DNA from 4 places in the Lysinibacillus sp. NPDC086135 genome. Region 3 is predicted to be linked to each of the others. Evidence: riboswitches for the same ligand, from Rfam matches in the RefSeq annotation. Region 3 holds a riboswitch; each other region holds the start of a gene.
The links. A riboswitch is a leader RNA that binds a small molecule or an ion and turns the genes downstream of it on or off. The one in region 3 is predicted to bind cobalamin.

Region 1: linked by a shared signal. The riboswitch ahead of ACIPKN_RS21460 (ATP:cob(I)alamin adenosyltransferase) and the one ahead of ACIPKN_RS13490 ((2Fe-2S) ferredoxin domain-containing protein) in region 3 are both predicted to bind cobalamin.
Region 2: linked by a shared signal. The riboswitch ahead of metE (5-methyltetrahydropteroyltriglutamate--homocysteine S-methyltransferase) and the one ahead of ACIPKN_RS13490 ((2Fe-2S) ferredoxin domain-containing protein) in region 3 are both predicted to bind cobalamin.
Region 4: linked by a shared signal. The riboswitch ahead of cobT (nicotinate-nucleotide--dimethylbenzimidazole phosphoribosyltransferase) and the one ahead of ACIPKN_RS13490 ((2Fe-2S) ferredoxin domain-containing protein) in region 3 are both predicted to bind cobalamin.

What each region holds. Positions count from the first base shown of each region.
Region 1 is NZ_JBIVCA010000020.1:20,797-28,384, forward strand. Features, by position in the region: gene ACIPKN_RS21445 (MATE family efflux transporter) at 1-438, opposite strand, end outside; gene ACIPKN_RS21450 (tyrosine-protein phosphatase) at 693-1,460, opposite strand; gene ACIPKN_RS21455 (ABC transporter substrate-binding protein) at 1,931-2,899, opposite strand; gene ACIPKN_RS21460 (ATP:cob(I)alamin adenosyltransferase) at 2,896-3,444, opposite strand; cobalamin riboswitch at 3,644-3,847, opposite strand; gene ACIPKN_RS21465 (hypothetical protein) at 4,038-4,586, opposite strand; gene ACIPKN_RS21470 (hypothetical protein) at 4,803-5,012, shown strand; gene ACIPKN_RS21475 (C40 family peptidase) at 5,124-6,317, opposite strand; gene ACIPKN_RS21480 (ABC1 kinase family protein) at 6,785-7,588, opposite strand, start outside.
Region 2 is NZ_JBIVCA010000006.1:87,211-94,798, forward strand. Features, by position in the region: gene metE (5-methyltetrahydropteroyltriglutamate--homocysteine S-methyltransferase) at 1-2,286, opposite strand, end outside; cobalamin riboswitch at 2,606-2,785, opposite strand; gene ACIPKN_RS10235 (TetR/AcrR family transcriptional regulator) at 2,972-3,544, shown strand; gene ACIPKN_RS10240 (DUF5367 domain-containing protein) at 3,561-3,959, shown strand; gene ACIPKN_RS10245 (VOC family protein) at 4,019-4,381, shown strand; gene ACIPKN_RS10250 (C40 family peptidase) at 5,162-6,097, shown strand; gene ACIPKN_RS10255 (UDP-N-acetylmuramoyl-tripeptide--D-alanyl-D-alanine ligase) at 6,196-7,581, opposite strand.
Region 3 is NZ_JBIVCA010000009.1:144,587-152,174, reverse strand. Features, by position in the region: gene cobJ (precorrin-3B C(17)-methyltransferase) at 1-1,494, opposite strand, end outside; gene ACIPKN_RS13490 ((2Fe-2S) ferredoxin domain-containing protein) at 1,499-1,870, opposite strand; cobalamin riboswitch at 2,008-2,189, opposite strand; cobalamin riboswitch at 2,604-2,788, shown strand; gene ACIPKN_RS13485 (hypothetical protein) at 2,916-3,203, shown strand; gene ACIPKN_RS13480 (energy-coupling factor ABC transporter permease) at 3,178-3,924, shown strand; gene ACIPKN_RS13475 (energy-coupling factor ABC transporter substrate-binding protein) at 3,926-4,198, shown strand; gene cbiQ (cobalt ECF transporter T component CbiQ) at 4,202-4,972, shown strand; gene ACIPKN_RS13465 (energy-coupling factor ABC transporter ATP-binding protein) at 4,972-5,808, shown strand; gene ACIPKN_RS13460 (S8 family peptidase) at 6,049-7,588, shown strand, end outside.
Region 4 is NZ_JBIVCA010000003.1:340,011-347,598, reverse strand. Features, by position in the region: gene ACIPKN_RS06685 (methionine gamma-lyase family protein) at 1-365, opposite strand, end outside; gene ACIPKN_RS06680 (trimeric intracellular cation channel family protein) at 779-1,384, shown strand; gene ACIPKN_RS06675 (hypothetical protein) at 1,460-1,588, opposite strand; gene cobT (nicotinate-nucleotide--dimethylbenzimidazole phosphoribosyltransferase) at 1,612-2,667, opposite strand; cobalamin riboswitch at 2,781-2,958, opposite strand; gene ACIPKN_RS06665 (hypothetical protein) at 3,465-4,526, shown strand; gene ACIPKN_RS06660 (hypothetical protein) at 4,854-5,078, opposite strand; gene ACIPKN_RS06655 (SMI1/KNR4 family protein) at 5,192-5,668, opposite strand; partial or broken gene ACIPKN_RS06650 (DUF6584 family protein) at 5,817-6,309, opposite strand; gene ACIPKN_RS06645 (rhodanese-like domain-containing protein) at 6,684-6,986, opposite strand; gene hfq (RNA chaperone Hfq) at 7,086-7,316, opposite strand; gene miaA (tRNA (adenosine(37)-N6)-dimethylallyltransferase MiaA) at 7,404-7,588, opposite strand, start outside.

The DNA.
Region 1 (7,588 bases), on a different contig from region 3:
AAATATAAAGCTTCCTATGATCACTAAATAGCTTTGGGCATATTTAAGCACTTCCCCTTGCAAGTTCATCATGGTCATTAAATGACTCGAAAAGAAGAAAAATAAGACACTCATCATTAGTCCAACGATCAAATTCATCGTTACTGCTAAAGCGGAAATTTTCGCAGCTTCAAAAAAGCGCCTTGAACCTAAGTATTGAGATACAACAATGGAAGCACCATTACCAACTACTTCAAGTATTAAAATTGCAATATGAATATACTGATTGGCTGCACCAACCCCTGATACTGCATTATCTGATAAAGCACTGAGCATAAAAGTATCGGCTAGTCCCATTAACATAAATAAAAATACTTCTAAAAATATCGGCCACGTTAAATGGAACAAGCTTAACTTACTTGTCTCTTTTAAATCACTTTCTCTTACTGTATCTGACAATTTCAACTTCTCCTATACGCTTCATAAAGATTTTACGTGCGGTTAATTTTCCCGCTACCAATTTTGTGATGAGAGTTTTGTACCTAACGCTTCGCTTTCGGTACAGTTAAATGACTACTCGTTACAGCGGGATAAAAATATATAGTATCTTATCATAGATTTTTAAGGTGTAAAGAGTTTTTATAATGAAATATTGTAAAGCTAGTATAATACGTAAAAACCCCTCTCACAATTTTATGCGAAAGGGTTTCATATCATATTAAGTAATGATCCTGCAATTGCTTACGTTTTTCTGTTGTTAAACCAAACTCTTGCTCTAAAAAAGTGGTCTTAGAGCCATATCGGTTATCCATTGCATCAAATGCCGCTTGTAAATAGTCCTCACGGGCCGACATTAAAGCATAAAATTGCTGCAATTCTTGATCGCTATAACCTGGCTGAATTTTCTGAGCCATTCGTTCTACTAAGGGACGTAGATGTACATTTGTATCTAAATAGTCCTCCATAATTGTTTCCTCAGGTACATCTAAAGCAAGTAAAATAAGTGCGCTACCAATACCTGTTCGATCCTTTCCGACCGCACAATGATGAACAAGCCCTAAATTTTCAGGATGCTGAATCGTTGCTATTAACTTTTTAAACGAGTCATTATTAAAAGGCATTTGCACATAAAACTCTCGGAACATCTCTAGGCTTACAACCTTATAAAAATCTTTTCCACCAGTGTTTGTAGGCATCTCAAAAGCATGATTTCCCTTTGCTGGTATTTGAAGATACTCGGCATATGGGAATACCGGATTAGGATTATTTTGAGCCTCATGGTCGTCTCGATAATCAAAAATTGTTTTCACACCAAGCGTTTTAAATAGCTCCTTATCTGCATTCGTCATTTTACCAAGTGCTGCTGAACGATAAATCAAACCATTCTTAACGGCACGTCCATCTCTCGACTTATAACCACCCATATCACGAAAATTATAAACTGCTTCAAACGGAACAATCTTCATATCAAACTGTTTCACTCACTGCACCTCTCTCTGTTAGCAAGCATTCTTACTTCTATATTATAAAACAATCCGATATAATACAATTTTCAGACTAGGAAATGTCATACACTACTTCAAAAGCGATGAGGGGATTTAAGCGATGCTTTATTGAATAGGAGAATATGGCCGTATTACCTAATCACTTTTCATCATAGCGGAGCAGTTATCCACCTCACCTGTTCACTTTTTCATCATAATGGAGCAGTTATCCACCTCACCTGTTCACTTTTTCATCATAGTGGAGCAGTTATCCACCTCACCTGTTCACTTTTTCATCATAGCGGAGCAGTTATCCACCTCATCTGTTTACTTTTTCATTATAGTGGAGCAGTTATCCACTTCACCTAATCACTTTTTCATCATAGCGAAGCAGTTATCCACCTTATCCAATCATCAAAAAAGCTGCCCATAAAGGACAGCTTCAAAATACACTTTTTCAATATAAACTATTTAAATAACTCAGGGTATACTGCTTTTGCGATTAATTCAACTGCTTCGCCAATACGCGGACCTGGACGATTTGAAATATCAGTATCTATAGAATAAACCGCTTTATTTTGAATAGCAGTGATTGAATTCCATCCATCACGAGAAAGAATTTCTGCCGCTGGGTCTTTCACATAGTTTACTGTTGTTAAAATGACATCTGGATTTTTCGCAATAATATCTTCCTCAGATACCTTTACCCAGCTTTTAAGGTCAGCAAAAACGTTGTTAACATTTGCAGCATTTAAAATTTCTTGTTGGAATGTACCAGAACCAGCTGTATAGATGTCTGGCTTTGGACTAATTTCTAAATAGATATTTTTTGGTTCTTTCACATCTTTAACTTTCGCTTGGACATCTGCAATTTTACCTTTAATATCTTCATTTAACTTGTCGCCTTTATCTTTGATGCCCATAACCGTTGCGACTTGTTCGATATCCCCGTAAACATCATCAAATGATTTAGCTGATTGAATGGCAAACACTTTAATACCCGCATCCTCAAGGCCTTTTAATGCATTTAAATTTTCTTCATCTTTGCCTCCAGTTGTATAGGCAATAACGACATCTGGCTTTAGAGCTAAAATACGCTCGCTATTGAATGTTGTAGAAGTAGAAACACGCTCAATTTTTTGCGCTTCTTCTGGATACGTATCATACTCAGTTGCACCTACGATTTTATCGCCAACGCCTAGCGCAAATAAAATCTCTGTATTACTCGGTTGTAATGAAACAATAGTTTTAGGTACTGCATCAAACTCTACTTCTACACCACGGTCATCCTTAACTTTATAGCTAGTAGTTTTCTCAACTTGTTGATCTTCCTTAGAAACAGTTTCTTTTTTTGTATCCTCTTTCGTGCCGCAGCCAACTAATACGAGGGCCAGCATCAACAGAGAAAGCCATTGTAGCTTAAACATTTTCTTCATTTCATTGATTCTCCTTTTTTCTTTTTCATCGGGTATGACTTACTAATAAACGGTATTTCAGCAATACCAGCATGCTGATTCATATAGACAGCCATTACAAAAAAGACATTGGCTAGCAATCCTAAATAATCAAAGAGAATAGCAGGTACTTCCCGTTCTTCAGATACTTTGTGCAAAACACGATATGATTTTTTCGCCTCACTACGGCATACATGTAATGCAGTAGCGGCCTCTGTCCCTTGAGGTAATACAAAGTTTTGTATTTCATCCTGAACATGACTAACATAGAAATCATAGCGATCACTTAGCCAAGTCAAATCATCTTCGGTTACCGCCAATTTACCTCGTACTGACCCATTTACATGGTAAGCCATTGGTAAAATGGCTAGTAAATCATCTGATACTACCTCCACTGTTTCCTTTTTTACCGCCGCCAAAGCGACGCCAATATGTGTTGTAAGGCTATCTGTTCGAATTTCAAAATCTACCGTTGATGCCTTTTCACGCATAAATGGATAACAAGAATAACGTGCATCTTTTTTCAAATCTAAGTCCCCGCTTTCCTTCGTGAAAAATTCTACTTTATTCACACCTTCTTAGGATTTCTTCCGGTGAAAGATAAGTGTACATAAAAAAACGTTGTTCCCATTCCTAAGGAAACAACGAAAATAACATAAATAGTGTCATATAGACACAACATAGCCTATGTAATTGCCGCATATTCTCCTAGCTTCCGAAGAGTTATCATACGTTCAAACAAAGGTCGGTCTCCTGGCTTGTACAGTTCACTACATTCAATCATGTCGTGCGTCATAAACCTTCCCATCAGATCATTCGACAGTGGTATATCTTTATGATTCCTGTACTTACAGTTGCGGAAACAGCTTCGGTTTTTCACCGAATTCCCGATTATGCTATAGTTCAGCACCCTTATTCTGCAAGAATTATTCACTTGTTAAGCAGTTTATCATAGATTAATAGGAAAAAATAGATGTGGAATTAGAATAAACAAATACGATGGGTAAAGATCATGCAGGTATCACCATATGCACGTGCAGGTATTATATTTCATAGATCGATATTATAAAAGCTATCTCTCAACGAAAGCATTTGCGTAAAAACAGCTATTTTACATCTTTTAACGGATGGCATTCTTATATTTCTTTTTGCATTTACCATCTTCTTCTTCTTCAATCAATCGCTGTGCAATCTCTAGTAGTTTCGGGTCTTTCGTTTCATCGAATAGCTTTTTAAAAGATACAATAATATCATAGCGTATCGATGTCGGGTGCTTTTCGTCTAAGCATATTTGAAATCTTTTAGCCAAATATGACACGACTAAATCTCTTTGTACCTGCCCTGCTAAACCTATTTTCCAAATCGCCTGCAAAGTATGCCTAGCAGTTTCTATTTTTTCATCATACGTTACTGCCCAAATCTTTAAGAAGTCCTCTAATACTCTTTCTTCAGGATCACTTTTTGCTGCCAATGCGCATAAAAATTGTGCAGCACTTGCACGTACATGTCCATTTCTATATGTAAGAGCTTGAACAAGTTGTTCCCAAACTGAATATGTCCAATCAACTGGTTCCTGCATAATTTTCATTAATTCTTCGTATGATTTGTATTGAATATCAAGGTCACGCTCTGTTAAATTACTAAAAAGTTGCAAAATCTCTTTTTCCATGATTCATCCCTACCTTTATGAACGCAAAAATGACAAACTTGTAAGTATTGTAATAATTTCTATCATTCGTTACTTTATTACTACGAAACTAAAGTCACAAACAGTTTAACTATATTTCAAAATTATCAGAAATGAGTATCAATATGCAAGAAAACAATTCTTTCGGCTATAAAGACACATTTTACATGTTAGCTTTATAATTGGAATTAGCCTTCTATGAATCCAGCGAAATACGCTATAACGATGACAATCATTATATGGATAATTGATGCTATACCTTACATCGGCTCTATTTTCATTTTAGTAACAGGTAATATTGTAGTAAATATATCTACTTATGTAAATTTATTCATCTTAGATGCTATTTTACTCATTATTCATCGAGTAGTCGAGCCTAAATTAATGGATCTATATCTGGCTGTATGATTTTTACTCGGAGGGCCTTAAATACCGTCAAATAAAAAAAAGGTCATCTTTGTAATTTTTTTTACAAGGATGACCTTTTCGCTATTTAAATCGTCTATATAATAGTAGGGCTTATTGAATACGACCGAAGCCTACTAAATATTGATTCCACCAATCAAGTGATTCAATGACAACACCTTTATTTTGAGCATCAATCATCGTGTTATTTCCTAAGTAAATACCTACATGCGCTATGCCTGAACCATAGCTGAAGAATACTAGGTCACCTACACGTGCTTCACTTGCTGAAATACGTTGTGTTGCTAAATATTGTTGTGATGCTGTACGTGGTAAAGATACGCCTGCTTGTTTGTAAGACCATTGTACAAGACCTGAACAGTCAAATCCTGTTGATGGGTTGCTGCCGCCCCAAACATAGCTACGGCCTAAGAATTGCTTTGCAGTTGAAATTGCATCACCTGAAGATGCAGTACCTGAACCAGAACCAACAACGACTTTTTGTGGTGATTTTTCATTGTTCGCTTTACCACTATTGTTAGCATTGCTAGTATTACTGTTACTAGTATTATCGTTAACGTTGTTATTTGTTGCTTGTACTACTGGAGTAGCTGCTTGAAGTGCACGTAAACGAGCTGCTTCTTCCTCTGCTGCTTTACGTTCTGCTTCTAAACGTTCTTCTTCTTGTTTCGTTGCAATTTGTGCCTTTAACGCAAGAGATTTCGCTTCATTTTCAGCTTTTTTCACTTCCATTTCGCTTTCCTTTTGTTGAAGCTCTTGGAATTGCTTTTGAAGCTCTTTTTGTTTTTCATCTAATGTTGCTTTTTGTTTCTCTAAGTTAGCCTTATCCGCTTCTTGTTGATCTACTAAATCTTGGTCAGCATCCATTAATGTTTTTACCGCTACGACACGGTCCATTAAATCTGCAAAGCTTTTTGCTTCAAGAACAGCATTTAAATAAACGCCCACAGTATTATCTTGAGCTTGGTATGCAGCCATACGATCATTTAAAATCGCTGAACGTTGCTCAATACGTTTTTTAGTATCTACAATATCTGCATCCACTTCTTTAATATCTGCTTGTACTTTGTTAAATACTTTTACTTTTTCATCGATCTCTTTTTGTAGTTTAGTTAATTCTTCTTGTAGCTTTTTAACCTCTGTATCTATTTTAGCTTTCTTATCAATCATTTGTTGAGATGTTTCTTCCGCGTGCACTACGGTTGGTTGAACTGTATTAAATAATAAGCCGCCAGCTAGTGCTAATGCTAGCACCATCGACTTACGCCATTTATTGCGCTTACCCACGTTATTCTTTCCCTTCACTAGTCAATTTCGCTCTTAGTATTTTAATGTAATCACTGGAACGATTGTTTTATTTCTCTTATATTTTATTAGCCTTTTAAAGTTTAGCATTATTAGCATAACTTTTATACTATTTCACGGCTTTTTAATCGTTTAGTAAAACTCGCAACATTCTTGTAATATTCATGTAAATTCTATTAAATTCTACAAAACTACGTTTTATTCTACATAACAACGTTTTTAACTACTTTACCATTAGACCCAATTTCTGTTTTGTAATGTTTTTGTAATATTTCACGAGAACATTTATCCATTATGGCTCGACATAATTGCATCCGGAATCTGCTGAAAGAAGTTAAAATAAAAAAGGTAAGGGAGCATTTCCCCTACCTCATCTTGTCGCAAAAGAATAGATATAAATAATGTGTTTCAATAAACAAAGATTGATTTCCACTCCAAGCTGGTGCTTCCTATTGCCTCATAGAACGTAGCGCTTGGATAGAAAGGCGTACCAAAAGAATGGCACATAAAAACAATCCCAAGTATGCAGCTGTATTTAAGTAAACAGCGTACGCTTCACGAATAAATTGCGAGATTGCTAAAAGTGCTACAGAAATAATCCCAAAGGTAATACCTACGAGAAGTAAGACTAAACGGGAAAACAAATTTGTAATAAAACGAGCATTATCCTCATCCGAAAAAACATCGTGATGTAACGTAATTTTTCCGCTCTCCACCCGTTGAATGAGCTGATTAACTCGTCTTGGCATTTTGTGCAATGCCGGAATAAGCATTGCTAATTCTTCTTGTAAACGTTCCTTCGTTGCCATCGGTTCTTTAAATGGCTTAAGGAAGGATGCTCGCATATATGCAGATGAAAAATCTTTCGCTTCCGTGAAAATATCAAAATTCGGGTCAATTACCCGTAATGTCCCTTCCAATGTTACTAATGAACGCAGCGCTAAACCTACTGCTGGATAGAAAGTAAGACCGAAATCACGAACAACCGTAAATAACGCATGTATTAATTCTTCTGTCGGAATTCGATCCACGTAAGAAATTTTCAAGAGAATTTGATCAATTGCTTGCTCTATTTTTGCACGATCTGCATGATCTGCATTTTCAACCAATAACGTTATGCCGTCAAATAAAGTATTTGAATCACTTAGATGAATCCCCATTAAAATTAGCTTTAAGCCTTCTTGTTGTGTAGCTCCCAAACGACCAACAGCCCCAAAATCAAGAAGGATCGGTGTGCCATCCGTCTCATCAAT
Region 2 (7,588 bases), on a different contig from region 3:
AGATTGTGGTACTTGTTGACGAAGTGTTTTTGCTGCAGCTACCATATTCGTCAGTGCTGAGATAGTTTCTGGCTCCTTCCTTGTTTTTAAACCACAGTCAGGATTCACCCAAAATTGATTTTTTGATAAAACCTGTAAGCTATCCTGCATTATGCTTAGCATTTCCTTTTCACTCGGTACACGTGGACTATGAATATCATAAACACCTAGTCCAATTCCTTTTTCATACGGATTGACTTGCAGAGAAGAAATTAACTCGCCATGGCTACGTGACGTTTCGATGGAAATAACATCAGCGTCCAATGCACTAATTGGCTCGATAAAATCATTAAATTCGCAATAGCACATATGTGTATGGATTTGTGTTTCATCCTTCACGCTAGAGGTAGCAAGTTTAAAAGCATTTACTGTCCACTCTAAGTACGTTCCCCAATTTTCTTTACGAAGCGGCAAGCCTTCTCGTAATGCTGGTTCATCAACCTGAATAATTGAAATGCCTGCAGCTTCTAGTGCCTCCACCTCTTCTCGGAGTGCCAAAGCAATCTGATATGTTACATCCTTTCGGGAAATATCATCCCGTACAAAGGACCAATTTAAAATTGTCACAGGACCCGTAAGCATACCTTTTATATAGCGTTTCGTTTGGCTTTGAGCATAGGCTGTTTCTTTGACTGTCATCGGTGCTTCCCATGCAACGTCACCGTAAATAATTGGTGGCTTCACACAGCGGGAACCGTATGAAACAACCCATGCTTTCTCCGTAAATGCAAAACCTGTTAGTTTTTCCCCGAAATATTCAACCATATCTGTGCGCTCAAATTCACCGTGCACAAGAACGTCGATATCTAATTCCTCTTGAATAGTAATCCAACGCTTTGTCTCATGTTCTACAAATACTGCATAATCCTCATTGGAAATTTGTTTCTTGCGCCATGCACTTCGTGTTCGTTTGACTTCATCCGATTGCGGAAAGCTCCCAATTGTTGTCGTTGGGAACAGTGGTAATTGCAATGCTTGCTGTTGAATCTTTTGCCGTGCTTTAAAATCACTATGGCGTTCAAAATCTTGTTTCGACACTGTTCGAACCGCTTTTTGAACATCTTTATTTTGGCGAATCGGATGATTTTTCAACGCTTCAATCGCCTTCATACTTTCCGATAGTTTGTAATTTGAGGGACTGTCTTGGCCCTGTAAATATTTTGTTACTTCCATGATTTCAACTAATTTTTCATCCGCAAAGGCGAGGGCATTTTTAAGAACTGATTCAAGCTTAGTTTCAAGTGTGGTCGTAATTGGAACATGCTGTAAGTTACATGAAGATTGAATCCATAGTTCTTTTGCGCCACTTAGCTGTTCAATGGCTTTAATAGTTGAGCTAACTTCTGCTAGATTGGAACGCCAAATATCTCTTCCATTAATAATACCAACAGCCAATATTTTATCTTTTGGGAAGCCAAATTGACGTAATGACTCCATATTTTTGCCGTAGCCATGCACAAAGTCTAACCCAATCCCACGAACAGGAAGTTTTACAATTGACTCATATGCTGATAATGATTCGAAATAAGTTTGTAGCATAATTTTAGCTTCGGGTACTGATGCAGCTAATTGTGTATAAATTTCTTGAACAAGTTTAACTTCCGCTTCATCTAATGTTGTGGCAAGAAGTGGTTCTTCTAATTGAATCCACTGTGCACCTGCATCCACGAGCTCCTTTAGGACCTGCGTATAAAGTGGTAGTAATGCTAAAATGAATGTAATCTGCGATAGTTTGTCATAGCCTTTCGTTAATTTACAAAATGTATAAGGGCCAATCAATGTAGGCTTTGCAGTAATACCAAACGCTTCCTTAGCCTCTAAAAAATCTGCCAATATTTTATTTTCTGTTAATTGCAAAGCTTGTCCATCGTATTCTGGCACGATATAATGATAATTTGTATTAAACCATTTCGTCATCTCACTAGCCAGGGCTTTTTTACTACCACGAGCTACCCTATAGTATGTTTGTAAATCAACTTTGTCTCCCTGCCAATCAAAGCGCTTTGGAACTAAGCCAAACATCATTGCCGTATCTAACATTCTGTCATAAAGTGTGAAATCTCCAACAGTTATCAGGTCTACTCCGAGTTGAAGCTGCTTGTTAATTCGGGCTAGACGAATATCCTTTAAGTTCTGCAAAAATTCACCCTCTGAAAGCTCATTTTTCCAAAAAGCCTCTAAAGCCTTTTTCCATTCACGATCTTCTCCGATATACGGATAACCAACTATAGTACTTGTATAAATCATGTTCATCTCTCCGATCCATTAAGTATGCCTCGGCATTATTGAGTCCGGAATCGGCCCTATGTGCTTAGGCCAGTATGAGGGCCGACACGATGTCGGTCATTTCGGTCTTCTTTCCGATTCCGTGACATCGGCCAGAGGCTTTAACTTCTAATAAGAAGTAAAAAAAAAAGCCACTCTCCTTTTTTGGAAAATGGCTGTTATCGCAAATTAAAAATAGCTATGAAAAAACAATACGAAATTCTTACAAGATATCGCATGATTCTATGTCGCACAGGGACGATACGGTCACATCTCACCACCTATTTCCACGTAGGTATTTGGTGTGTACTAGAAATTGGCAGGTCTCCTGGCTTCTCATCAACACACCTCACAGCCTTCCCAGTTTCCCCAGTGGCAATTGTGATTTGCTCCGATATACAGTTGCGGGACAGCGTCGGATTTGCACCGACTTCCCTTTTAAGCCAAACTTTCATTTGGCACCAACTCTTACACATTATTTAATTATGCTTTACTATAACACATATTTTTCAGAAAAGTAGATTTATTTTCACGTTTGTTCAATCCAACTCTATCATATTGGGAGCCCTATACATCTAATTACTAAAATACACTTGTAAATAGAGGTATTTTTTGTTATTTTTGAGTTAGTTATCCAACTAACTAATAACAATGGAGGTGTCAATGAATGGCAAAGCCTACTGGTATTGAAAAATCAGATTTATTAATGGCTGCCAAGCAAAGTTTAGTAGAAAAAGGGATTGAAAAATTCACCTTAAAGGCTGTTGCTGAGCAAGCTGGTGTGACACAAGGAACTATTTATTATCATTTCAAATCAAAAGAGCAAATCATTCTCGAAATAGTTCAGGACATCTGTGAAAATTCTTGGCATGAGATTTTGACGACCGATCAAGAAATGATTCAATCTGCACTTCTTTCTGCAAAAAGTCGATATGAAGATGATGCCTTTTATCATAAATTATTTTTCACCTTAATCGTCTTTGGCTTTACGAACCCGACTATTAGACAGCAAATTGGACAAATTTTAGCGGCCGAAAATGAACATTTGCGTAATATTTTAAACAAATTATGGGATACATCACCAATTGATGGCGTGTCGATGGAAACTTGGAGCATTTTTTTCAACGCGCTAATTGATGGCTTGGCCATACAAGTGATGATGCGGGACGATTTCGATATAGATGTATTTTATCAGCAATTCGAAAAAATCCTTGAGACATTACATCGTCTAGGAAAATAATTAGAGGAGGAACACTATGCGATTCTTTTTATGCTGGGGTTTTGGGATTTGGTTTGTAGCAAGTGCCGTGTTTCGATTTATAGGGCATTACTTTTTTACCCTTAAAGAACCTCCCCTCATGATAGCTACTTACATTTTAGCTTTTCCAATCGTTTGGCTAGCGACAATACCTATTTATTCTATAAAAAAAATAAAAGGTACAGAGCGATTACTGGCTGCTATCTGCATTGCATTACCTGGAATGCTTATCGATGCAGTCGTTTTATTAGTCTTCGACGATATTTTTCCGAATTTATCGGTTGTCTTAGATCGATTTTTCGCCTCATGGCTATTATGGGCTTATTCCCTAATTCTCCTTACTGGTTTTACAAAGGCCACATTCGTGAGAAAAAAAACTATTCCTTCGTCAAATTAAAGGATTTGGCATTATTATCCTAGAAGTAAGTATCGATTAGAATTAAAGGAGGAGAAAAAATGGTTATAGGCTTACATCACGTTCAAATAACAATTCCAAAAGGTGAAGAAGAAAAAGGGAAACATTTTTACTGTCAAGTATTAGGACTAAATGAACTTGAAAAGCCTGATTCGTTGAAAGGACGAGGTGGATTTTGGTTACAGGTCGGCAATAGGGAGGTACATGTAGGGACAGAGGATGGCTTTGATAGATTAACGACAAAAGCTCATATTGCCTATCAAGTTGAAAATATAGAACATTGGAAGAAGGTATTAGCCGAACATCATATAGAAATTTTCGATTCAGTTCCTATTCCTCATTTTGATCGCTTTGAATTTAGAGATCCATTCGGTAATAGAGTAGAGATGATTCAGGAAATTTAAGGAAAACAGTTGAATAGAAGGCATGCTGTAAAAAAATATTTAGTGAAATAAAGTATGAATCTTTAGCAAAGCAACGACGTTTTAACAAAATGTCATCCGACTTCTGAATTTTATCGACATCCGCCTTCTAAAGAGCAAAAAAGATCTACACACAAAGCTGTGCGTAAAATTGTAGGCATAATGAGAGGTACTAGGGGCGTTCGATGATCCATCTCGCTTGCGCTCCAGTGTCTCATTTGTGATGCTGATCCCCAACGCTCACTTTCCTCTCTAATTAACCATTTCACAAAGCCTGTATCTGACATCTCATCTCACACTATTTTATAGTGATAGCAACAACTTATCTTTAGTTCAAAAGCGTAGCGTGGAACAAATCAAGCCGTGGGAAACAGTTCAACGCTCACTCCTAGTAGCTAGAACGAAACTCCTCCTTATGGAACCGTTATTTCTCGCTAGATCCCAAAGATGAAATAGTCTAACTATACCATGGTAAATGTATAGGAGCGATTGTCGTTTAATCTTTCAATGCCTAGAAAAACTTGTACTTCCTGCCCCTTTGATTTTTCGTTTTCCACAAACACTTCACCCAACTGAAACATTTGTAATAAAACTGTAAATTAAGGCGATGAAGCCTTTTATATCAGGTGTTTACAGCGAATCCCCATCCAGCGTGGTAACAATTTCCTCAAAGAAGCCCTACTTTTTCATGCTACGATTAATTCCAGTGACAAACCAAATTGGGATTAATCCTAACAATAGCTTCAGGAGGAAATTAACAACATGAATAAACGATTTTTAACAACAACATTAGCATTGACGATAGGTTTTAGCACAGTGGGGATGGTACAGCCAACTGTTCAACCTATAGAAGTTGAGGCTGCAACAACAACAAATGCCCTTAATAACTCACAAGCAGTTAATGCGAAAGCAGATCAACTAATTCAAACTGGAAAAAGCTTAATTGGTAAGGCGACATACAGCAATTCTGTATACAAGGCTACATATCCTTATAAATTTTCTTGTGCTTCATTTATTATGTACATTTTCGAGAAAAATGGTGTTGACCTTGCAACTTATAATGAAGATTATATGTTACAGCAAGGAACGTCTGTTAACAGAAATCAATTACAAAAAGGTGATTTACTATTCTTTAAGAGTAAAAAAACTGGGACAGACCCTGACCACGTTGGTATGTATATCGGAAACAACAAAATGATTCACATGGCTGATTCTAAGCAAAATATTGTTATTTCTGATTTAAATAGTAAACCATATTATACAGATAATTATGTAGGGGCCCGTAGAGTATTACCTACATTACTTTCAGCTAATCCTGCAACGAAAGGCGATAAGATTGTTGAAAACGCCTTTAATTATAAAAATAAAGTAACTATGAGTTCTACAAATAATGAAGCAAGTCTTCGCTTTACAGCGCCAGGATATGTAGATTTCGTCTATCGTAAGAGTGGAGTTAAACTTGGTACAACCAATTTAAAGGAACTAATGAATGTTGGAACAACGGTTTCACGTACCAATTTAAAAAAGGGTGATTTAGTGTTCTTTAATAGTGTTAAAGGCTCTAAAAGCCCTTCACTAGTAGCTATCTATGCCGGAGATCAACGTATTATCATTCCAAGTTCAAGTGGTATTACTACAAGAGTACTAATGGTTGACTATTATAAAGAGCATTATATTACAGCAAAACGTGTTTTTTAAGAAAGTTTACTAGAATCATTTCAAATGGTTGAATTTGAAATGCTCAACAGAATTAATGTTTAAAAAAGAAGCTTTCCTTAAGGAAGCTTCTTTTTCTATTATTTATTTTTTAACTGATTCGCAAATTCTATCATAGATTTGCTAGACATTGGACCTTTAATAAGGACAATGGTTTCACTATCTAGCTTATGCTTTAGTACATCTAAAACGCCTGTAACATCTTTAAACATATGAACATCTGCCTTGGTGCCTTCCTTCAACGCTTGGTTCGCAATATTTTCTGCTCTATTGCCAATAGTAATAAGCGTATCAATATTTCTTTTCGCGACCATTGTGCCAATCTCTCGATGATATTTTTCTTCGAAATTTCCTAATCTCTTAATGTCACCTAAAATAAGAATTACTTTCTTCCCTTTTCCTATCGTATCCAAAACCTTTAGTGCCGCTTCAACAGAAGTCGGGTTATTTGTCCAAGTATCATCTACTATAGTACATTCACCGATGCCCGTAGAAAATTCTAAGTGTCTTGCCATCGCTTTGAACGTTTTTAATTGCGAAATTGCAACAGCAATGGAAAGTCCCATTTCCTTCACGGCAGCTATAGCCGCTAATGCGTTATATACTTGGTGTTCTCCGTATCCTGGAACAAATAAATTGTATTTGTCATTTGACACTTTTAGTACAAATTTCATGCCGCCTTTAGTGAATTGTATATTCGTAGCTTGATAATCTGCCTTTTCGTTGACGCCAAAGGTAATAATCTTTCCTTTAAATTTACTTAGGGGGATTTTTTTAATGTTTTCATCATCACCATTAATGATTAACGTGCCATCTTTTCTTATTCCTTCTACAATTTCAGCCTTTGCTTTGATATAGCCATTAAGATTATTGCATCCATCTAAATGATGGACACCAATATTCGTAATAATACCAATCGTAGGCTGATAGATCATACATTGGTGTTTAATATTACCGATATTACCCAGCCCTAATTCAAAGATAGCTGCTTTTGTATTCTGATCGATTCCAGTCAAGTACGGTAAGGATTGCCGTGGCTCATTTTTACTGCTGACAGATGCTTGAACATTCCATTCCTTACTAGCTATATGTTTAATCATTTCTTTCGTTGTCGTTTTACCACATGTTCCGGTCAAAGCAACGACTGGTATTTGAAATAAATTTCTGTAATGTCCCATAAATTTCCAATAGGCATGCAAAATACTCTTGACGCGTATAACGGTCGTATTTTTCAGCGCATTTTTCAATTCCTCTGATGTTTTATCAGAAATGACAAGAGATGGTCCCTTTCGATCTATTTCTTGCCAGTTAATTTGATCACTTTTACTAACAAACATAAGTGTATGATTTTGAGTCAGTTCATGTCGGTTATAATAAATTGCATGTTTAACAGACCAGTGTTCAGAACCGCTTAATAATTCTCCTTGTAATAATTTTCTTATATCCCTCACACTTATATGTTGCAAGTTAACT
Region 3 (7,588 bases):
CCCCTCAACAACAGGCTGTGCAGCATGAGCTGTACGACCAACCGGCTTGGCACCAATAAAAACATCAAATTTACTTTTACGATAAACGATGCCAATATCATCAAATACTGCTCGATAACACGCCATACCGCAGCCATTAAAGCCAATATTTAATGTTTTCGGTAACGCCATACCCCCAAGCTTTTCTTGAATCTCTTCTGCATATGGAATCGAATCGACCTTTTCTCCGTAACAGAAGTCACAAGCCTTTAACGAAAGCACGTCACCAAGTGGTGCAAGTAAAAAGCCAACTTCACGGAGCTTTGCTGTAATTTCTTCAGGGTCAGACGTTGGAATTTTCAAATGAATTTGATGGTCTGGTGTATACTCCATCGTTCCTTCCTCACCAACTACTTCAGCTAAAGTCTTCATTTGTTGAGGCGTAAAGAACTTATTGGCTACCCCAGGACTAACCGCTAATTCAAAAATAGATTCGATTTTTTGTTGAACACGCTTAGGTGATACTTTCACAGCGTTTGTTCCCTTTACCATTGCAAGAGCTGCTGTTGCCATTTCAAGTGACGATTTGTTAGACTTTGGTTGTGGTTTAATGGCTAAACTGGGCTTAATACGATTTGCATTAGGATCTGTCGCAAAATCATTACGCGCTGCTCCTGTTTCTTGATTCATCGCCCATGGTTCATTTTCTTCCTTAAGTCGTTGATGCGGTCGTAACGGTTGTTTTTCTACACCAAGTGTATATTTACGCTGATAACCACGTGGCGTAATCATCTTATTGTCGTAGAAGAATGTTGTTGAATTCCCAATAATAACTGTCGTTAACATGCCGATATCATGTTCAAGCATTTCTGCTAAAGTAGTCATCGTTATTTCCTGGCGGTCACGATATGCGCTTTTCACAAGTCCAACTGGTGTATCTGGCGAACGATATTCCAATAAAATTCGTTGTGCCTCTACAATTTGTCTCGTACGACGTCCACTTTTCGGGTTATAAAGAGCAATAACAAAATCCGCCATTGCTGCCGCTTCTACTCTTTTTGCAATTAAATTCCAAGGTGTTAAGTGGTCACTTAAACTAATGGTACAGGCGTCATGCATAATTGGAGCACCTAGTAAACTTGCACACGAATTAATAGCTGAAATACCTGGAACAATTTCTACCTCGATACCAGTTGCCTCTGTCCAGCCTAGCTCGATTAATACCTCATACACTAATCCTGCCATTCCATAAACCCCGGCATCTCCACTAGAAATGACCGATACGATACTTCCAGCCTCTGCTTGACGTACCGCTTCCTGTGCACGTGAAACTTCCTCCGTCATACCAGTACTAATAATCGACTTTGCACTAACTAAATCCTGAATAAGCTCAACATACGTTTTATAGCCTATAATCATATCACTTTGTTGTAGTGCCTCCACAGCACGAGTCGTAATATGTTTAAAGTCTCCAGGACCAAAGCCAACTACGAAAATCTTACCTTTTTGTGCCATTTTGTTACCCCTCTTTCACCTTTTCAATGCCTTTAATGGCTGTTGTTTGTGCTGTACGCTGTAACGAACCTTCCTGCAATGTAAAGACATGCTCATTATGTAACGACTCATGATTTAAATCTTGTACGAGTGCTCTCGCATGCTCCGTTGTTGGCACACGGTACCAATTTCCCTGAGGATATGCAATGACAACACAAGCATCTTTACATCTGCCATTACAGCGAGTTCTCGTCGTATGTATTTCCTTATCAAGCGCCAGCAACTGTATTTCATCACGGATCGCCTGTGTAATGTCCTCCCCATCTTTTTTCATACAGCTACTACCATTACAAATAAAAAGATGTGTTTTCATCCCCTCTAAATTCCAAGTTGTCATAGTCGTTCTCCCCTCATTTGCTTTTAGGAAAAAAAAACCTTTACTCTAGACGAAGAGTAAAGGTTTTGTAGAAGCCAAATAAAAACGAATATATACGGGTACTCGCTTTCGCTTCAACTTCTCCCTCCGAAAAGTTTGCATGTATCATCCCATAAGCAGGTTTCCTGACTTAAGCTTCCTTTTACTTTCGCGCCTTCCCAAGTTTTCACTAGTGGCATCCGCGATTTCATCAGCTATTACAGTAGCGGGGGCTGTATCGGACTTTCACCGATTTCCCTATTATCTTGAATATTCAAGCACTTATGGACGTTTTATATGAATTTTTAATATATCAAGTATGCCTCGGCATAATTGCATGACAGCCGCCGGAGGCTTTAACTTCTTTCAGCAGGTACAGGTGTTTTGACACCCGCTGAAAAGAACTTAAATCAGCATTCATCTTACCATCTATAGAGGTAGGAGACTTCTGTAGCTAACGCTTCACTTTCGCTACAAAAGACATTTGCTGAAAGAATTTTAATGTAATTGAAAACTGTTTCTATCATAGCTTATTTTTTAAAAATTTCAATATTACTTTCTTAATTTGTGACAATTTTTTTAAAATTCTATAGAAAAACGCGACATTTCTTTTTGATTTATCTAAATTTTCGACGTAGACTATTAATTTAAAATTTTTCTATAAAAATCATAGCATATATATGGAAATTCATGTTACACTTTGTCGTGAAATCTCACAACTTCATCTTTTTTCGGTGCGAATTGTTCAGCATTTCGCTTAAAAGGGAAGCCGGTTCAAGTCCGGCGCGGTCCCGCCACTGTACTAGGAAGTTTTATAGAGAATGTCACTGTCCAAAGGATGGGAAGGCCTATAAAACGTTGAACTAAAGCCAGGAGACCTGCCGAAAAATATGTGATCGTTTCAACCTACGAGGATGGGTGTGCGGCTTAGCAGATTAGAATTTTATTTGCTTTTTTAGCATGCACTTTTCCACTATCGGAGAAGTGCTTTTTTTCATTCAGAAGAGACTCCATCTCAAGGTAGTAGATGAGTACAGATATGGTTCCAACCGGGCCAAAACACCTACTGAATGAAAAAAAGCTTCCGGCGGATGTCACGGACTTTGAAAGGAATGAATTGTGCTTGCACAATTCAAAATCCGGACGCATTGTTTATCTGCGCGAAAGCGAAGCGGCAGCTACAAATGTTTTCTGTAGCGAAAGCGAAGCGGCAGCTACAATTACGCCAAGGCGAAATTTTATCGATCGCATACTAATTCGAAAAATTTTAAAGCTAGGAGGAGAGATTCTTGAAATTTTCAGGTTGGAAGCTTAGTTATTTCTTATTGGCATTTTTATTCGTGCCAAATCGTGCATTTGCGATGCATATTATGGAGGGTTTTTTGCCAATTGAATGGGCGATTTTTTGGTGGGTCGTATCGATTCCATTTATTATTTTAGGATTACGTTCTATTCGTAAAACCATTGAAGAAAATCCTGAAACAAAAATGATATTAGGGCTATCGGGTGCCTTTGCCTTTGTACTATCTGCCTTAAAAATCCCTTCTGTAACAGGGAGTTGTTCGCATCCAACTGGAGTTGGACTTGGGACAGTTCTTTTTGGACCATTAGCGATGAGTGTTATCGGGACAATCGTATTATTATTCCAATCTTTACTGTTAGCACACGGTGGGCTTACAACATTAGGGGCAAATACCTTTTCCATGGCAATTATGGGCCCTATTATCGCTTACTATGTATTTAAGGGCTCACAAAAACTGGGATTATCATTTTCAGTAGCCGTCTTTTTAGCAGCAATGCTTGGTGATTTAGGTACATATGTTGTCACATCTGTACAATTAGCTCTTGCCTTCCCTTCTGAGGTCGGTGGCTTTATGGCTTCATTCACAAAATTTGCTGGTATTTTTGCGTTAACACAAATTCCTCTTGCTGTTAGTGAAGGAATTTTAACAGTGATCGTTATGAATTTTCTGAAAAAATACAATGTGAGTGAATTAAAAGCTCTACGTGTTTTCTCAACAAAGGAGGCTCACTAACATGAAAAAGAACTTACTGCTCTTAGCCATTGTTGTGTTCCTAGCAATTATCCCCCTATTTATTCAAAAAGGTGCAGAATTCGAGGGGGCTGATGGCGAAGCGGAAGCAGCAATTAGTGAAATTGATGCAAACTACGAGCCATGGTTTGAAAGCTTATGGGAGCCACCAAGTGGTGAAATTGAAAGCTTATTATTCGCACTACAAGCTGCTATTGGCGCTGGATTTATCGGCTATTTCATTGGCTTAATGCGTGGCAAACATAAAGAGGGTTAAGCGATGTTACTCATTGATAAGTATGCTTATTTGAATAAATTAGCGTCTGTTCATCCGTTAGAAAAAACGACGTTATCCCTTGGACTACTTATATTGTCGCTTATCATGAGAGATGAACGAATGTCACTCATTACATTTATTGTGATGAGTGCTTTTATCATTTTAGGCGCAAAAATCCCTGCTAAATATTATGCTAAATTACTATTGCTACCTGGATTTTTTTTACTATCAAGTTTAGTGTCAATTTTAATTTCTATAGCGCCAACAACTAGCACGTTACCAACGTATATTTGGTCATTTTCATTTAATAGTTGGACGATTTTTATCGGCAGAGCGAGCCTCGTGACAGCGCAACAGCTTTTTTTCATCGTCCTTGGCAGCATTAGCTGTTTGTATTTTTTAATTCTCACAACATCAGTCCAATCTATTTGTTACGTGCTAAGACAATGGCGACTTCCAACTCTATTTGTAGAGCTAGTAGAGCTAACGTATCGTTTTATTTTTATCTTTTTAGATAGTATGCAAAAAATTCATCTTGCCCAGCAGGCTCGTCTAGGATACAGCTCCCCTATGCAGTGGCTCCGTTCGGTATCAATGTTAATTGCAGCTTTATTTGTCGAGATGTTCCAACGAAGTCGTGAGCTAAACAATGCGATGGAAGCGCGTGGTGGCGAAACTGTTTATTGGCAAGACGATGTTACCTATAACGCGAAAAATTGGGTAGGTATTGCTACTATTTTTATACTCCTCATCATTTATGGAGGGTTTTTCTGATGACAGATTTATACTTTGATTTAACACATTTATCCTACGCTTATGCAGATGGAACTTATGCCCTAACAGATATTACACTTCAAATTCCAAAGGGGAAAAAAATCGCTTTACTCGGTCATAATGGAGCTGGAAAATCAACGTTATTTCAGCATTTAAATGGTATTTTGAAGCCTACCGCTGGAAGTATATCCTTTTGTGGCAATGACCTGAACTATAGTAGAAAAGCATTAAAAAAATTGCGCCAACAGGTTGGTATTGTTTTTCAGGATGCCGACAATCAGCTTTTTTCTGGCACAGTTAAGCAAGATATTGCATTTGGTCCTTTGAATCTTGGCTGGACAACTGAAAAAATTGAAGAGAAAATTGCGTGGGCTGTCGCTCAAACCGAAGTCGAAGCATTGCTAGATAAACCGATCCATTTTTTAAGTGTTGGACAGAAAAAACGTGTCGCAATGGCAGGAGTACTTGCAATGGAACCTTCCGTTTTATTATTAGATGAACCGACAGCTGGACTAGATAATTATTATAGTGCACAAGTTTTAAAGTATTTAGCTACGTTAGAGAACGATATACGAACAATTTTACTAGCTACGCATGATATTTCATTAGCCTATGAATGGGCAGATCAAATAATCGTGATGGAAGCTGGGAGAATTATTTATAATGGAGATCCAGTTGCAATGTTCTTCCAAGAGGATTTGCTTGAAAGAGCCCATCTTGAACGCCCATGGGTCTTTGAAATGGCCATTGCCTTGCAAAAGAAAAAGTTATTTAAAAAAAACATTAAAATGCCCCGTTCGAAGAAAGATTTACACAGACTTCTTGAGCAGCTTTAAGACAATTTGTTCATAGTTGGTACAATTCAATTATGGTTGAATCCAAGCTCCTACTCCAATCTCACAAATCGAGTAGAATGTTTCGACCTCTCTTCTACATATTTTTATAATGGGGGAAATATGGTAAAATATAGAATGGTGCTTTTGGAAAAATATATACTTATTACGAAACTTTTCTATTAGTCATACGTATTAGTATAGATGTCACAAATATTTGGCACACTCAAGGAGGGAAAACAGTTGAAAAACTGGAAAAAAAAATCAGTTGCTTTAGTAGCAACTGCAGCACTAATGGTTCCTGCTACTTCTGCCTTTGCTGAAGCGCCACAAAAAACAGCGAAGAACCAAGAGTTAGTGAAAGTAGCTAGCAATAAGGATCAAACATCTAAGAATCAAAAAGAATGGATTAGTCAGGATACGATTATCGTCAAACATTCCGGTCTTGATAAGAATGTGCACAAAAAAATTGGCGCAAAAGTGATCCGCTCTATTCCTTCATTAGGATACGATGTTATCCAACTGAACAAAGGAACAGATTTAGAAAAAGCAGTTTCATATTATGTGAAACAAAAAGGAGTTAAAAAAGTATCTCCAAGCTACGTGTATCATTCCTTTGGCACAGCAGTAGATCCAAAGAAACAGGATATGTACCATTTGAGTCTACTTCAAATTGATAAAGCACTAGAATTAGCAGGCAACAATGATGTAAAAGTAGCTGTTATCGATGGTGGTGTGGATTTTAAACATCCAGATTTAAAATCTCAAGTGCTTCCACCATATAATGCAGCAGCACCTGCCAATACATCTTATCCTAGTGAGCATGGAACACATGTAGCAGGAATTGTTGGCGCGGCAAAAGATAATGGTATTGGAGGACATGGAATTAATCCAAATGCCAAGCTTCTTCCAATTGATGTATTCAACGGAAAAGATGGCGCTAATGATTTCGTTATTGCACAAGGAATCCTTTACGCCATTGAGCAAGGCGCAGATGTTATCAATATGAGCCTTGGCGGTTATGGTGAATCTCCATTAATGCAGGAAGCCGTTCAGAAAGCAATTGATAAAGGAGTTACCATTGTAGCAGCTGCTGGAAATGAATCGACAGACAATTACTCCTTCCCTGCTTCTTACGAAGGCGTTATTAGTGTAGGCTCTACGAATGATCGAAATAAGCTATCGAGCTATTCAAACTATGGTCCATCGGTTGATCTTGTAGCTCCAGGTGAAGACATTTACAGTTCAGTTCATGATGAGAAAAAAGGATCATCCTTTGTAAAATTTAGTGGAACATCGATGGCATCTCCTGTTGTTGCAGGTGTGGCATCCCTACTAAAATCAAAATATCCAGATTTAAAGCCTTATGAAATAGAAGCTATTCTCGAAATGACCGCAAAGGATTTAGGTGACAAGGGCTATGATCTTACATATGGACATGGCCTTGTAGATCCTGTGAAAGCATTACAGTTTAATATTAATAATCTACCAAAACAGTATTCTGAAACAAAAGAAGAGCGCTTGAAAAACGCAAAAGTCCTTAAAAAAGATATAGTAAATACTGAAAAAGGTGAATTCAAGTTACCAGACGAGAAGAAATGGTACAAGGTGGATCTAGACGCAAATGAGTATGCTCAACTGACATTAAAAGGTGCAGACAAATATGATTATGCATTTGATTTATACTTCTACCCTGATGGTAATAAAAAAGAAGTAGAACCAATTAACGTCAATGATGTTCGTGTAGGCAAGCAAGAAGGATACCTATATAAAGCAGATCAAA
Region 4 (7,588 bases), on a different contig from region 3:
TGCAATGTATCATAAGGCTGACCCGAAATATAAAGTAATTCATCACCCGGACGTAGTACTCCGAATAAGCTAAGTGTAATTGCATGTGTACCAGAAATAATTTGCGGACGTACAATGGCAGCTTCCGCTCCAAAGACCTCTGCATAAACTCGTTCTAGATTGTCACGCCCCTCATCATCATAGCCATAACCATTAGACGGGTGCAGATGATAGTCACTTACTTGATGCTTTCGGAACGCGGCAAGCACTTTTTGTTGATTGAAGAACGCCATGTCTTCTACCTTTGCATGAAAAGGGCGTACCTTTTCTTCTATTTTAGCAGCTAATGCTAGTGTTTCTTCTGATAAATTGGTTGTAAAAGTCATACTGTTCTTCTCCATTTCACATTTGTTCAAATCTTATCTTAACAATTTGTGAGCTTGCCTGCAAAGCTTGCTAATTGCATTAGGCACTAAGATCAATTATGACTCGGCATAATTGCGTGACATCCAACGAAGGCTTTCATTTCTTTTTAGCTATCCTTTTGCGACAGGCACAGGGTGTTTGGATACCTTGAAGTAACTTAAATCCGCATTCATCTCATCCACCTATAGTGCTGGGATATTTCTGTTGAAAAGAAGTAGTTACGAACTTAAAGTTTTAATTCTGCTATAATAAAATATTTAGTATCTGATAATTCCAAATCATAAGTCGATGCTTTTTTTTTGCGAAAACTTGTAGATACAGTAACTAATCTACAACAACATAAAATGATTTATTCACATAAGGGGTGAAAGGGTTGGCTTGGGAGGTTTTTAGTATCATTGGCACAATTGCCTTCGCAATTTCCGGGGCAATAATTGCAATGGAGGAAGAATACGATTTATTCGGTGTATATATACTCGGTATCGTAACTGCTTTTGGTGGTGGAGCTATACGAAACTTACTTATAGGTTTACCTGTAACAACACTGTGGGGGCAGGATAGAATGTTCCAAATTGCCATTGCAGCTATTACGCTCTTTTTTTTATTTCCACATCGACTCATTCAACATTGGCATCGTTGGGGCAATGTCACTGATGCTATTGGATTATCGGCATTTGCGATTCAAGGTGCCCTTTATGCTGTGAAGCTCGACATGCCTATTAGTGCCGTTATTGTTGCTGCTGTCTTAACAGGGTCAGGCGGTGGAATTATTCGTGATTTATTAGCTAGACGACAACCATTAGTCCTCCGCGATGAAATCTATGGTGTTTGGGCAGCATTAGCCGGGCTTATCATAGGACTTCAACTATTTTCAGGGGATATCTTTTTATATGTATTATTTGGTGTGATCACAGTACTAAGAATACTTTCATATATAAAGAAATGGCGTTTACCGTTACGGAAGTTGAATCGAGCATAGATATACTGTTGCATATTTAAAGCCCAAATCTGATATTTGGGCTTTAATTTTTAAATTCATTCTTTCTTAGCGGTTCTATTCAACGACTTTGGCTGTTCTATCCACGATTTTGACGGTTCTATCCACGATTTTGACGGTTCTATCCACGACTTCGGCTGTTCTATCCACGATTTTGACGGTTCTATCCATGACTTCGTTTATCACACACCGTGATCCGCGTAATAAAGTTACTTTTTCAACAGCAACATTGCTTCTTCTAAAGTAGCCATATTTTTCATCATAGAGCACGCTGCGTCCAAAATAGGAAAGGCTAAAGCTGTACCAGAGCCCTCCCCCAATCGCATATTCATCTGCAACATCGGTTCAACTCCGAGCATTTCAGCGGCAATTTTTGCACCTGGTTCTTCAGAGGCATGCGAAGGAATGATATAGTCTTTTACGTTAGGTTCAAGTTCGTAAGCGATAAGGGCAGCGATGGTAGAAATAAAACCATCAATAACAACAGGTTTACGATGTGCAGCGGCAGCAAGTATCACCCCAGCCATAGCGCCTATTTCTAATCCACCGACTTTTCCAAGAATATCTATAGCATCATCACGATTTGGTTTATTTAATGCAATAGCATCATAAATGACTTGTACTTTATGCGCTATCCCGCCTGGTCCAACACCTGCACCGAAGCCTGTCACTTCATTCGGATGACATTCACGAAGAACCGATAATATGGCAGCACTCGGTGTTGTATTACCAATACCCATTTCACCTGTCCCGAGTACATTTATCCCATTTTTTATTTCTTCTGTAGCTACTTCAATTCCTACTTCAATAGATTGAATGGCTTCTTCCCTTGACATAGCAGGGCCCTTTGCCATATTGTCCGTGCCATATTTAATTTTTTTTACGATAACACCAGCATCATGTGGAATATCTTCTTTTACACCAACGTCAACTGTGACAATTTTAGCATCTGTGATTTTTGCGATGGCACAGACACCAGTTCCTCCTCTAGGAAAATTTAATGTTTGAAAGACTGTTACATTTTGTGGATTAGATGTCACCCCTTCATCACAAACACCATGATCTGCGGCACAGACAATAATTGCTTTATTATCAATCGCAGGAAATAGTTCGCCTGTAATTCCGGATAGTTGCACAGCAAGGGCCTCCAGTTTCCCCAAGCTTCTAGGCGGCTTGCAAAGTGCATCTATGCGTTCTCTTGCCTTCTCCATCATTATGTAGTCAGCACTTTGAATGTTTTGAATCGTCTGTTGTAATAATTGCATGAAAATTTCCCCTTTCTTTTTTGCCCTTGTAACTTGAAGAATGATTTATAGAAAAAATAAAAAGCCTGTAGTTTATTCCATAACAAATAAACTACAGACTTTTCCATCGTCTATATAACCGAAGCAGATAGGCAGGTCTCCTGGCTCAATTTCAACATTTCATAGAACCTTCCCAGAACGATGCTAGTGGCATTCTCTATGAAACTCTCTTTTACAGTGGTGGGACCGCTAAAGCTTTTCACTTTATTCCCTATTCTCCCGCAATGGGCACCTAATGCTCTTATGCAATTACTTTAAATCTACGTCAAAGTAGTTTTTGTGTCAATACATTAGTGAAATTGTATATTTCTTGCCAACTTTTCTGAGTCCGACTTTCCAAGTGACTCAACAATCAACCGGGACAAGAAAGCGAATATTATATCTCATACCTTTAAATAATAAATCGACACGTATATACGCGGTTTCACTTGGTAATGTAAACGTATCTGATAACCGCGTCCAATCAACTGTCCCTGTAATTGGAGCCGATAAGAATTTTTGAAAATATAAGAAAAATCAATTTGTACTTTTAAGAAGATAGCTTAAAGGCTACTCTTTACTGAAGGCATCTGAGCTTTTTCGTCACCCTTAGCCTAAATGATTGCAAAAAAAAATAAAATGAAGGTTGTTTTATTCCCCCTCTTAATCACTTTATTTATATGAGTGTGAGAAATCGTTGATAACAAGGTTCGTGGATAACCTTAATCAACGACATCCACTAGTCTCACATCTCAAATAACTTTTAGGAGGAAATAATAATGGCTTCATGTTCTCAATCTGATTTAACTGCTGCGACAATCCCAAATGTGGTACCATCTTTAAAATTATACGGTAAAGCAAGTAATAATCAACGTTTCTTCTTGTCTGATAATCCAGAAACTATTAGTAGCTCTGTTCCATTTACTAATGGTTTTGCAACGCTTTGGGCTGATACTGCATCTGGATTACAGAGTGTAACTTATCGAATGTTTGTTTGGCATCTAAATAACACAGGTGCGACTATCAAGTTTGGTGTTACCATTGGTAATGGTTCAAGTGGCAGTACTTATCAAGTCTCTGGTGTTAAAGACTGTGTCGAGACTATTACCAACTTTGTAGCTCATGGGAAATGTGCCGCAAAAGCTTTACTCGGAAATACATTAACGCCTAGTTCTCCGGTTGATAGTTCCATTGCAGCGGGGAAAGTTGGATTAGTTAAAGAATGGAAAGTACCAAATGGTTATTTGGTGGGTGGAATTATTGAGTTTACGTTATCGTCTAGTTCTCCAATGTCTTATAAAGTCAGAACAGTAGCTGCTAAAAGTACTACTGCCGATCTTCGTAGTAATCAAAATGCAGTTGTGTCACCAGTTGGAACTCATCCGCGTGGTTCTTGGAACTTTTCCAATATCGACGGCTATGGTACTTCAGATGGTGCTGCTGCTCTATATACTGTTGGAGACGGCAATAAAAGTTTCTCTATAAATAATGGCATTAATGACAACTTAATGACTAAAGACACTAGCTATATGCCTAGCGAAGCTGTAGCAACTAATAAGGGGCATTATGGTGTTATTTATAAGGCGAATATCACTTTCAAAAACCCAACTCAAGCCGATAAGGCATTAAAGGTCTATTTGACAGGTCGTGGAGGTTCATATGGCGGCGCTGTACGTTGGAACAATGGTCCAACTTACGGTGTTCCTACACTGGCTTCCAATACCCAAGGTGTTCGGATTGCTACATTTACTATACCTAAAGGAACTAGTGTTACACATTCAGTCTATACTTCTACAGCTGGCTCGCTTAACACCCCAGCGGCGATACTGATTACAGAGTAATTTAAAGAATTTCTCGTTAAATAAAGGAACCCTGTACTTATCGCAAATTCTCCGATGAGCTACAGGGTTCTCTACATATCATAATATAATATTCATTCGAAACATCTTGGAACGTAAAACCAGGGAAAACGGTATAACTGCTTAATTGGGTATCACTAATTATTTGAGCTTTATCTATTCAAAAAAGAATAAAGAGCTGCGTATGTAACTCAATGATCTTTAATTAACGCACCCCCTTAGGTTTGCATATGTTATTAATCATATTTTACTAAAAGTTAAACAAGCCTACGATATTCCCCACCACAATAAACGAAATACTTCCCAACCCTAAAAAACATACATTAAAACACTTTCTTTTGAAAAAGTTCGAACTTTCATGAATTCTTTACCGGCATCATAAAAAGAATAAACAACGACTGGTAATATTAATGCCATCGCTAACCAATGTTTCCACTCCCCATCATTCCAGGAAAGCTTCCATAATGCATCATAAATTGGTAACATAATTGCAAATAAAAAACCCTGTATATATTTCTTGATGTATCTCTCCACACCTATCCTCACTCGTCACCTCATAATTTTAAAACACTTAAAAGTTATCGTATTTATTCAGGTGTTTTCCTATCTAAATTTTTTAAGTGTAAATCAAGTCTTAAAAGTGCTATTCAACAATTTTCCTTTTTTATAGTCGCAACCAGGAAAAGGTCGGATAATTTTTTTACAACAGTTAGTTTATTTTCAATTATCGTTTCAGTCTCTTCACCGTATTCATGATCTAATAAATAGACAGGAGGATTATTTCCTTCATGTATATTTATTGCGTATGGATTTCCAATACCTATTTCTAACCCGATACAAATATAACCGTTTTTATGTACTGCGCATCCTGGAACATATAATAAACATTCTTTACTAATACTCTCTGGATTCAAGAATTCTATTCGCAATTCAGCTTCTTCATCTAGAGGAACTACCAATTTACTATCACACACTTCTACCGTAGTCATTAGTTCTATCAACCACTCTGGAAGTTTAATATCTAGTTTTTCATTTAGGTCATTTATTTCTCTAACTGTGGCTATCCTAGTGGATGTTCCAGACCTTTGAATCATTTCTTTAGCATTTGTAATTACTTCATTCACCAACGTGACTCCTCCATACAATTGGGAATATTCACCTCTTGAACTAACGCTATTTCTATGTACCTTATACATTCACATACAGCCAGCTATTGCATCTCGTTAGTAAAAAATTTCTTTCCATTATCCTCTAATGAAAAAAATTTTTGATTTAAAATATCCATTTAAAAAATGTATAAACTCCAACCAATGCAAAAATAAATATTAAAATTATGATTGAAAGACAACCAAAAATAATCCAGTTATGTTCACCCTCTATTGAAGCATCTGGTTCCTCTACTAATTTTTCTTTTACTTTATTGATAGATAAAAGTGCTGGGTCTAAATCCAGTCCTTTTAAAAGTTCAATATCACCTTTATACTTTAAAGCTCTTGCTATATTATTAATGTCATTTCCCATAGAGCTTTCAAATTCAATACACGCATGTACCATTTTTGGAGTCTTATTCTTTTCTAAATACCAGTATCGACCAGCCATTGCAGGATATTTTAACTCAAAATAAATGTCTCCCAACTTTTTACGGAGTTCTAATTCATTAGGAAAGGTTGCTATTAACCCGTGTAATCTATCCCTTGCTTTCCCTAAATCATCATTTAATATCCTCTTCTATTCGTTTTAAAGTCTTTGAAATTTTCTTTTCAATAAAAAACACCCTCTTATGTCCTAATTCTTTACTCTTATTATTTTTCGATAGTATACTGCATGGTTAGTAAAAAACGTCTCCACTTGTTGGCGAAACGTTCCCACTCTAATTTCTTTCCTTAGAATACTTGGCCTATCAAATCTTAACAATGTATGGCCTTATTATATATATGTAATTTTTTCCTCATCAACTAAACTGTAAAATTTTTCACAAGATAACCATCGATATTAACATAAATATCCAAATCAGGTGCAATTACTGAGCAAGAAGTAAAAGGGTGATACATATTATATATGACTAATATGTATCACCCTTTATATTTTATGATTTTTACAATTTAAGTCTTGATAATGCGTTCGAGGTTTAATCGACCATTATTTAAATTCTAACTCTCCATCATAAGCAAGCATGCCGCCTTCAAGGTTTGTTACGTCAAAGCCTTGAGCTTCTAGGTATGCACAAGCATTTGCTGAACGACCGCCTGCCTTGCAAACGATAATGTATGGCTTAGTAGCATCTAATTCACCTAAACGCTCTGGGATTGTCCCAAGAGCAATGTGCTGCGCACCGGGAATCATGCCTTGTGCTACTTCATCATCTTCACGAACATCAATAATGTATAGATCTTCGTTCGCATCTAATAGTCCTAATATTTCTGTTGTTTCCATAGTTTTCATCTGTGTAGTCCTCCAATATGTCGATTTCCTCTTACATTATAGCCTGTGGGCAAAAAAACAGCTAGTGTCATGAACACTAACTGTTTTACTCTCATGTTTCTATTCTTCTGTTTCTAAAAAATCTACTTGCTTTGCTGGAACAAATGTAGAAATAGCGTGTTTGTAAATAAGATGTTGCTTGCTTTCAGCATCTAGTAATAAAACTGTAAAATTATCATAGGATTTCACAGTTCCTTTTAACTGAAATCCGTTTAACAAAAACACAGTTACAAAAACATTATTTTTACGTAGATGGTTTAAGAATGTATCTTGCAAGTTAATTGATTTCATCAAATATGCCTCCCTATGCTCTCTTTCTACCTCTTCATTCCTATAGTAGCATGTTCTACCAATTTAGCAATTAGTAATTTTTAGGAATTAATTAAAGTTTTCGCCATTATTAACAAAATATACATCCATTTTGTTGCGGAAGTATGTTAGCTGTCTTTTCGCATAGCGGCGAGAATTTTGCTTTAAGCTGTCAATGGCTTCTTCTAAAGAACATCTTCCATCAAGGAAATCATATAGTTCTTTGTAGCCGATTGCTTGGATTGACTGTACAC